Regions from separate parts of the Streptomyces sp. NPDC107581 genome, predicted to be linked through region 2. Evidence: predicted binding sites of a transcription regulator. Region 2 holds the regulator's gene; the other holds the start of a gene.
What was found. The regulator HspR, encoded in region 2, represses chaperone genes until heat shock. The targets are predictions, from matches to a motif close to TTGAGNNNNNNNNNCTCAA.
Positions count from the first base shown of each region.

Region 1 (4,415 bases), on a different contig from region 2:
TTGACGCTTGAATGATCCGCGTCAGGGCAGCACATTACGGGGACTCACCGTGCCGTCGCTATCCAGGGCGGACGGCGAGATGCACGGCGTCCGGAACGCCCCGGGCAACGGGCACCTCTTCGGTACGCACCTGCCGGAACCCGGCATTCCGCAAGGTTCCTTCAAATTCCGGAGAGGGTTCCGCCGACCATACCGCCAGCACCCCACCGGGCCTCAACACCCGTGCGCAGGACGCGAGTCCGGCCGCCGAATAGAGGCCGTCATTGTCCTCGGTGACGGTCCAGGCGGGCCCGTTGTCGATATCGAGACACAGGGCGTCGAACGTGTCCGATGTCTCATTGACGTACGTCACGAGATCCGCTGCGACGATTTCGGTCCGCGGATCGGCGAGCGCCTCGGCGGAAAGCTCCGCGAGCGGGCCCCGCCGGTGCCAGTCGATCACGGCGGACTCCCGCTCCACGACGGTGATCCGCCCCCACCCCGGGTCCGCCGCCGCGTGTGCGAGCGAGAACCCCACGCCCAGTCCGCCGATCAGCACATCCGGTGCCGGGCGCCCGTCCAGCGCGCCGCGCGCGGCGTCGACCAGCAGCCGCTCCGAGCGCCCGTCGGACGTGTCCATCAGAAAGCAGCCGTTGGCGATGATCTGGAGGAGGCCGCCGTGCCGGCGCAGCACCACCTCCCCGTACGGGCCTTCGCGACGATCCAGGACCACGGGCGAGTCGTACACGGCAGTCATGGGTCCATCTTGGTGGAACGGAGGACGGGATTCTCGGGAATTCGAGGGGAAGGGGAGGAGTGGGGAGGGGCCGGGCCTGCAGGCGGGCGTGCTGCGGCCGGGGGCCGGGCCGCGGCGGACGCAGCCGGCGCTTCTGAGGTTGCTGTGAATCCGCTCTCGCGTGGCGTCGGTCATAGACAGCGGCCTCGTGAACGCGAAGGGTGGGGCGCGACGGAAGGAGCGCCTCACCGTGGAACGGACCGTGACCGGCCCTGCGACGGCCGTGTCCCCGCCCCTGGGTACGCCCCTTCCCGCCGGTCCGCTGCCGGACGTCGCCGGGCTGCTCGACGGCGTACCGCGCCAACGCGAGCTGCCCGCACCGCCGGCACCGGCCACGGCGCCGGCCCCCGCCGCGGCCCGCCGCTCCCCTTCGTCCTGGCATCTGCGGCCCTGGCGCCTGCTGCCCAGCCCCACCGGCACGCCGTTCACCTTCGTCTACGCGGCGGTCCTCGCCGTCACCTCCCTCGTCGCCGCCCAAGCCGCGCCCGGCCTCGTGCACGCGCTGTACCAGGACTCCAGCACCGACGTCGCCCATCTGGTGCGCACGCCCGTGCTGGTGCTGCTGGCGAGTGCGCTGTGGATCGCGGGCGGGATCGTCTCGCCGTACGCGGTCGCCTTCGTGCTGGTGCTGACCGCGCTGGAGCGGCGGATAGGCGGGGTGCGGGCGGCCTGTGTGTTCCTGGCGGGCCATGTCCTGGCCACCCTTGCCACGGAGGTCCCGGTCGGTCTCGCGGTCCTCTTCGGCCACCTCCCGGACACCTCTTTGCACCGCCTCGACTACGGCATCAGCTTCGGCGTCGCGGCCAGCACCGGGGCGCTGGCCGGCCTGCTCACCCCCTGGGTCCGCTGGCCCCTGCTCGCCATGGTCGCGGGCATGCTCGTCAACGACCTGATCGCCTTCCAGGACCCGATGACCAACTGGGGTCATCTGATCGCCCTCGGCATCGGCATCACCGGCTGGCCCCTGGTGCGCAGCCGGCGCCTGCCGTCGTCCGCCCGCTGAGTCCCGCCGCGACGTCCCCGGGGGCGCCGGGAAGTGTGCGACCGGCGCGGAGCACGAGGAAGCGTGCGACCGGCCGCGGGGTTGTACGAGCGGTCGCACCGGAGCAGCACCCATCCACCCGCGCATCCGTACCCGCACCCACACCCCCTTGCCGCACCCCCTTGCCACCCTCCCTCGGGCGCCCCCGCACCCACTCGCACCCCCGGCGCCTCTGCCTGCGCAGACACACCGGTCACCGGCTGATCGCCCAGAGCGAACAGGAACCGGGGAACATTGGCGGAGCCCCGTGCATTGAGTCGGCATAACTCAAGTTGACTGCCTAAGGGGAGATCATGGCTGCTGAGTCCACGGCGTTCACGCTCGTGCTGCCCGTGCTGCCGCTCGACGACGAGGTCGTGCTGCCCGGGATGGTGGTTCCGCTGGACCTGAGCGACGCCGAGGTGCGAGCCGCGGTGGAGGCCGCACAGGCCGCCGCCCGGGCGGAGCCGGGCAAGCCGAGGGTCCTGCTGGTGCCGCGCATCGACGGCACCTACGCCAGGACCGGTGTGCTCGGCACCGTCGAGCAGGTCGGCCGGCTGGCCGACGGCGACCCGGGGGCCCTGATCCGCGGCCGCGGCCGGGTGCGCATCGGCGCCGGTACGACGGGCCCGGGTGCGGCGCTGTGGGTCGAGGGCGCCCGCGTCGAGGAGACGGTGCCGGAACCGCTGCCCGGCCAGGTCGGCGAACTCGTCAAGGAGTACAAGGCCCTCGCCACCGAGTGGCTGAAGAAGCGTGGCGCCTGGCAGGTCGTCGACCGTGTCCAGGCCATCGACGACGTCTCCGCGCTGGCCGACAACTCCGGCTACTCGCCCTTCCTCACCGTCGAGCAGAAGGTCGCGCTCCTGGAGACCGCCGACCCGGTGGAGCGCCTCAAGCTCGCCACCCAGCAGCTGCGCGACCACCTCGCCGAGCAGGACGTGGCCGAGACCATCGCCAAGGACGTCCAGGAGGGCGTCGACAAGCAGCAGCGCGAGTTCCTGCTGCGGCGCCAGCTGGAGGCCGTCCGCAAGGAGCTGCGCGAGCTGAACGGCGAGCAGGACGGCGAGGAGTCCGACGACTACCGCGCCCGCGTGGAGGCCGCCGACCTGCCGGAGAAGGTCCGCGAAGCCGCCCTCAAGGAGGTCGACAAGCTGGAGCGGGCCTCCGACCAGTCGCCCGAGGGCTCATGGATCAGGACCTGGCTGGACACGGTCCTGGAGATGCCGTGGAACGAGCGCACCGAGGACGCCTACGACATCCGGGGCGCCAAGGCGATCCTGGACGCCGAGCACGCGGGCCTGGAGGACGTCAAGGAACGCATCACCGAGTACCTGGCCGTGCGCAAGCGGCGCGGTGACCGGGGGCTGGGCGTCATCGGCGGACGGCGCGGCGGTGCCGTGCTGGCCCTCGTCGGGCCGCCCGGGGTCGGAAAGACCAGCCTGGGCGAGAGCGTCGCACACGCCATGGGGCGCAAGTTCGTCCGGGTCGCGCTCGGCGGTGTCCGGGACGAGGCCGAGATCCGCGGCCACCGGCGTACGTACGTCGGCGCGCTGCCCGGCCGGATCGTCCGCGCCGTCAAGGAGGCCGGGTCCATGAACCCGGTCGTGCTCCTCGACGAGATCGACAAGGTGGGGTCCGACTTCCGCGGCGACCCGGCCGCGGCGCTGCTGGAGGTCCTCGACCCGGCGCAGAACCACACCTTCCGGGACCACTACCTGGAGGTGGAACTCGACCTGTCCGACGTGGTCTTCCTCGCCACCGCCAACGTCCTGGAGGCCATCCCGGAGGCGCTGGCCGACCGTATGGAGATCGTCCGGCTGGACGGGTACACCGAGGACGAGAAGGTCGTCATCGCCCGTGACCACCTGCTCCCGCGCCAGCTGGAGCGGGCGGGCCTGGCCGAGGACGAGGTCACGATCGACGAGGGCGCGCTGCGCCGGCTCGCCGGCGAGTACACCCGCGAGGCGGGCGTGCGCACTCTGGAGCGGTCCATCGCACGGCTGCTCCGCAAGGTCGCGGCCCAGCACGAACTCGGCCGGCGGGAACTGCCGTTCACCGTCCGGGACGAGGACCTGCGCGCTCTGGTCGGGCGTCCGCACCATGTGCCCGAGTCCGCCCAGGACCCGGCCGAGCGCCGTACGGCCGTGCCGGGCGTGGCGACCGGCCTCGCGGTCACCGGAGCCGGCGGCGACGTGCTCTTCGTCGAGGCGTCCCTCGCCGACCCCGAGACGGGCGCGGCCGGCCTGACCCTGACCGGTCAGCTGGGCGACGTGATGAAGGAGTCGGCGCAGATCGCGCTGAGCTTCCTGCGCAGCCACGGCGCCGAACTGGAGCTGCCGGTGGCCGACCTGAAGGACCGGGGCGCGCACATCCACTTCCCGGCGGGCGCGGTCCCCAAGGACGGCCCGAGCGCGGGCATCACGATGACCACGGCCCTCGCCTCCCTGCTCTCCGGGCGGCTGGTCCGCACCGACGTGGCGATGACCGGCGAGGTCTCGCTGACCGGCCGCGTGCTGCCCATCGGCGGTGTGAAGCAGAAGCTGCTCGCCGCCCACCGCGCCGGGGTGACCACCGTGATCATCCCCAAGCGCAACGAACCCGACCTGGACGACGTCCCGG
Region 1 is NZ_JBVKBH010000008.1:377,204-381,618, forward strand. Features, by position in the region: gene ACZ7P3_RS23085 (spermine/spermidine synthase domain-containing protein) at 59-736, opposite strand; gene ACZ7P3_RS23090 (rhomboid-like protein) at 966-1,778, shown strand; gene lon (endopeptidase La) at 2,111-4,415, shown strand, end outside.
Region 1: the regulator HspR is predicted to act here: its motif matches at 2,070-2,088, upstream of lon (endopeptidase La).

Region 2 (4,415 bases):
GCCGGACGTCACCGAGACGACGTGCGTGGCCATCCTGCAGCCCGGGTATCGCATCGGCGAGCGCACCATCCGCCCCGCGCGGGTGGCCGTCGCCGAACCGCAGCCCGGCGCGCAGACCGTCAAGGCCGAGGACGCCGAGGAGAGCCCGGCGACCGGCGCCGCCGACGACAAGGAGAACGGTGGCCCGGACGAGGGCTGACGTAATCACTGAAGACAGGAAGGAGGGACGTCGGGGATGAGCACCAAGGACTTCATCGAGAAGGACTTCTACAAGGTCCTCGGCGTCCCCAAGGACGCCACCGAGGCCGAGATCAAGAAGGCGTACCGGAAGCTCGCCCGCGAGTTCCACCCGGACGCCAACAAGGGCAACGCCAAGGCGGAGGAGCGCTTCAAGGAGATCTCCGAGGCGAACGACGTCCTCGGCGACCCGAAGAAGCGCAAGGAGTACGACGAGGCACGCGCCCTGTTCGGCAACGGCGGCTTCCGCCCCGGGCCGGGCGCCGGCGGCTCCTACAACTTCGACCTGGGCGACCTCTTCGGAGGAGGGGGCAACGCCCAGAGCGGAGGCTTCGGCGGCGGAATCGGTGACGTCTTCGGGGGCCTGTTCAACCGCGGCGGTGCCGGCTCGGGCACCCGTACCCAGCCCCGGCGCGGCCAGGACATCGAGTCCGAGGTCACGCTGAGTTTCACGGAGGCCATCGAGGGCGCCACGGTGCCCCTGCGGATGTCCTCCCAGGCGCCCTGCAAGGCCTGTTCGGGCACCGGCGACAAGAACGGCACACCGCGGGTGTGCCCGACCTGTGTCGGCACCGGACAGGTGGCGCGGGGTTCGGGCGGCGGATTCTCGCTCACCGACCCCTGCCCCGACTGCAAGGGCCGCGGTCTGATCGCCGAGCACCCCTGCATGGAGTGCAAGGGCAGCGGACGCGCCAAGTCCTCGCGCACGATGCAGGTCCGGATCCCGGCCGGGGTCACGGACGGCCAGCGCATCCGGCTGCGCGGCAAGGGCGCGCCCGGCGAGCGGGGCGGTCCGGCGGGCGACCTGTATGTGATGGTCCACGTCGGCGAGCACCCGGTGTTCGGGCGCAAGGGCGACAACCTCACCGTCACCGTGCCGGTGACGTTCGCCGAGGCGACCCTCGGCGGTGAGGTACGGGTCCCGACCCTCGGCGGCCCGGCCGTCACCCTGAAGCTCCCGCCCGGCACGCCCAACGGGCGTACCATGCGCGCCCGGGGCAAGGGTGCGGTCCGCAAGGACGGCACCCGCGGCGATCTGCTGGTCACCGTCGAGGTGAGTGTCCCGAGGGACGTGTCGGGGAAGGCTCGTGACGCGCTGGAGGCGTATCGCGAGGCGACCGCGGGCGAGGACCCGCGGGCGGAGCTGTTCGAGGCCGCGAAGGGAGATTGACAGCCGCCATGGACACTTCAGGCCGTCGACGGAACCCGTATGAACTGACCGAGGAGACTCCGGTCTACGTCATTTCGGTGGCGGCCCAGCTCTCCGGACTGCACCCGCAGACGCTGCGCCAGTACGACCGGCTCGGTCTGGTCTCCCCGGACCGTACGGCCGGACGAGGCCGCCGCTACTCGGCCCGCGACATCGAACTGCTCCGCCAGGTGCAGCAGCTGTCGCAGGACGAGGGCATCAACCTGGCCGGCATCAAGCGGATCATCGAACTGGAGAACCAGGTCATCGCGCTCCAGTCCCGCGTCGCGGAGCTGGAGGCGGCCCTGGACGGCGCGGCGGCCGCGATGCAGCAGCGTGAGGCCGCCGTCCACGCCTCCTACCGCCGCGACCTGGTCCCGTACCAGGAGGTACAGCAGACCAGCGCGCTGGTGGTGTGGCGCCCCAAGCGGCAGCAGCCGTCGGACTGACGGCACCTCAGCAGCACCGGGCCCGCGGACGTCCACCGTCCGCGGGCCCTTGCCGTGGCGTCGCGTGGCCTGCCGGGGCCCTTGCCGTGCCGTCGCGTGGCCTGCCGCGGCCGTGGCGTCGGGGACCGCGTCCTCGCGCCACTCGGGTGCCGGTCGGCACGTGGTCCGCCGGTTCCGTTCCGGCGGTGCGGCGCAGTACGACCCGGGACCGACGCGCCCGCCACGACGATCTCGCCCTTTCCCGCGCCGGACGCTTCAGCAGGAGGACCGCACGGGGTGGATGGCCGGGTCTGTTCGATCACCTGATCGAGTGGACTCCTTTGCCATCTCATGGACTCTCCTTGAATGGAGGGTCCGTAAAGAGTGTTTGGAGGCGATTCCGCTGCTCCTTCACAGGTGCAGCGGAGCGTGCTGTTGCGCACTCGTTAAGTAGTTCCGCTTGACGCCGGGTAGCGGCTGCAAGTTGTCTTTTCAGACACCTGGGTCGTAAAGCAGCACCCACGTCCGGAACGCACCTGAAGTGAGTCCTCGAATGCGTCGTATCGCCATAACCGTGGCTGCATCCACCATGACCCTCTCGCTCGCCGGCTGCGGCGTGCTGAACGCCACGGGGGACAGCGCGAGCGCGAGCCCGACCAAGGGCGACGACGTCACGATCGGGCTGCTGCTGCCGGAGAAGGCGAACTCCCGCTACGACAAGTTCGACTACCCCATCATCAAGAGCAAGGTCGCCGAGCTGACCCACCAGAAGGGCAAGGTCTCGTACGCGAACGCGAACGCGGACGCCACCCGGCAGGCCGGCCAGCTGCAGCAGATGATCGACGACAAGGTCGACGTCATCCTGCTCGACGCGGTCGACTCGCACGCCATCGCCGGCGAGGTCAAGAAGGCCAAGGACGCGGGCATTCCGGTCATCGCCTACGACCGGCTCGCCGAGGGCCCGATCGACGCCTACATCTCCTTCGACAACGAGCTGGTCGGCGAGGTGCAGGCCCGCTCGCTGCTGGCGGCCCTGGGGTCGAACGTCGACACCTCCGACAAGGTCGTCATGGTGAACGGCTCGCCCACCGACCCGAACGCCAAGCAGTTCAAGCAGGGCGCGCTCTCCGAGCTGAACGGCAAGGTGGACATCGCGGAGAGCTTCGACACCAAGGAGTGGAAGCCGGAGAACGCCGAGGCCGAAATGACCGAGGCGATCAACAAGATCGGCAAGAACAACATCGCCGCGGTCTACGCCGCCAACGACGGCATGGCCGGCGGTGTCATCAAGGCCTTCGAGGCGGCCGGTGTCACCAAGCTGCCCCCGATCACCGGCCAGGACGCCGAACTGGACGCGGTCCAGCGGGTCATCGCCGGCGAGCAGTACATGAGCGTCTACAAGTCCTACCCGGACGAGGCCGAGGCCGCCGCCCAGATGGCCGTCACCAAGGTGCAGGGCAAGGACATCCAGTTCGACGCCCTCACCCAGGACAAGGTGGACAGCCCCACCGGCAAGGACATCCCGGCCAAGCTGGTCCAGGTGACCGAGCTGACCAAGGACAGGGTCAAGGACACCGTCGTTGCGGACGGGATCTACACGGTCGGCGACATCTGCACCGTCAAGTACAAGACGGCCTGCGCGGCCGTCGGCCTGAAGTAGCGGCAGGCGCGGCGCGAGGCCCCGGACGGCGGCCTGCGGCACGGCGGCCTGCGGCACGGCGGCCTACGGCCCGCGCACGGCGGCCTACGGCCTGCGGCACGGCGGCCTGCGGCCCGCGCACGGCGGCCTACGGCCTGCGGCACGGCGGCCTGCGGCTCGCGGCGCGGCGAGCCCCCGGAGGCGAGCGCCATCGGCGTCCGGTGCCCGTGGCGGTGGGTCCCCGGACCGGCGACTACGGCGCGGTCGATCGCGGCGCGGGCCCCGTCGTCACCCGCGCGTGCGGGACCGCTGACGCGGAGCGGCCGGCGGACCACCGGAGAACAACACGGGACGCGGCAACCATCGGCGGGTTTACGACGGTTGCCGCGTCACGTGCTGAGCGGCCCTCTCACATCGCGCCACCCCCGTGAGCGCGATACGACGGCCCCGGCCGAACGGGGGGGTGTCCGGCCAGGGCCGCCCCGGGTGCTGGTGCACCCGGGGGAAGCGGGAACAACGATGCCTCCGTGACGATCGCGCCACCACCATCATCTTGTTGCAATGCGACGGGCGGAGGCCGGATGAAAACCGGTCATAACGCCGGTTTGCGGTGCCCGTGGCCGCGCGAGCCGTGTTGCGGACCCGGTCCCGGCCGCGCATAGTTGCGCTGCGGAAGTGGCAGCAAGCCGGGGGTGGAATGGGCGATGGCCGGGCGCGGGACGGAGGAGCATCCACACGGTGCCGACCGACTGTGCGGGGCCGGGGATCGCGTGTATTCCCGGGCCGTGCGTCGGGGACGGGTGCCCCGCACGGACGCGGAGCCGGTGCCCTGCCTACTGGAACTGGCCCTGCTGCACCCCGACCCCGACGACATGGACTGGCTGGTGCCGACCTCCCCGCAGGAGGTGATGACCCGGCTGCT
Region 2 is NZ_JBVKBH010000001.1:324,497-328,911, reverse strand. Features, by position in the region: gene grpE (nucleotide exchange factor GrpE) at 1-199, shown strand, start outside; gene dnaJ (molecular chaperone DnaJ) at 236-1,408, shown strand; gene ACZ7P3_RS01520 (heat shock protein transcriptional repressor HspR) at 1,417-1,875, shown strand; gene ACZ7P3_RS01515 (sugar ABC transporter substrate-binding protein) at 2,408-3,514, shown strand; gene ACZ7P3_RS01510 (helix-turn-helix transcriptional regulator) at 4,198-4,415, shown strand, end outside.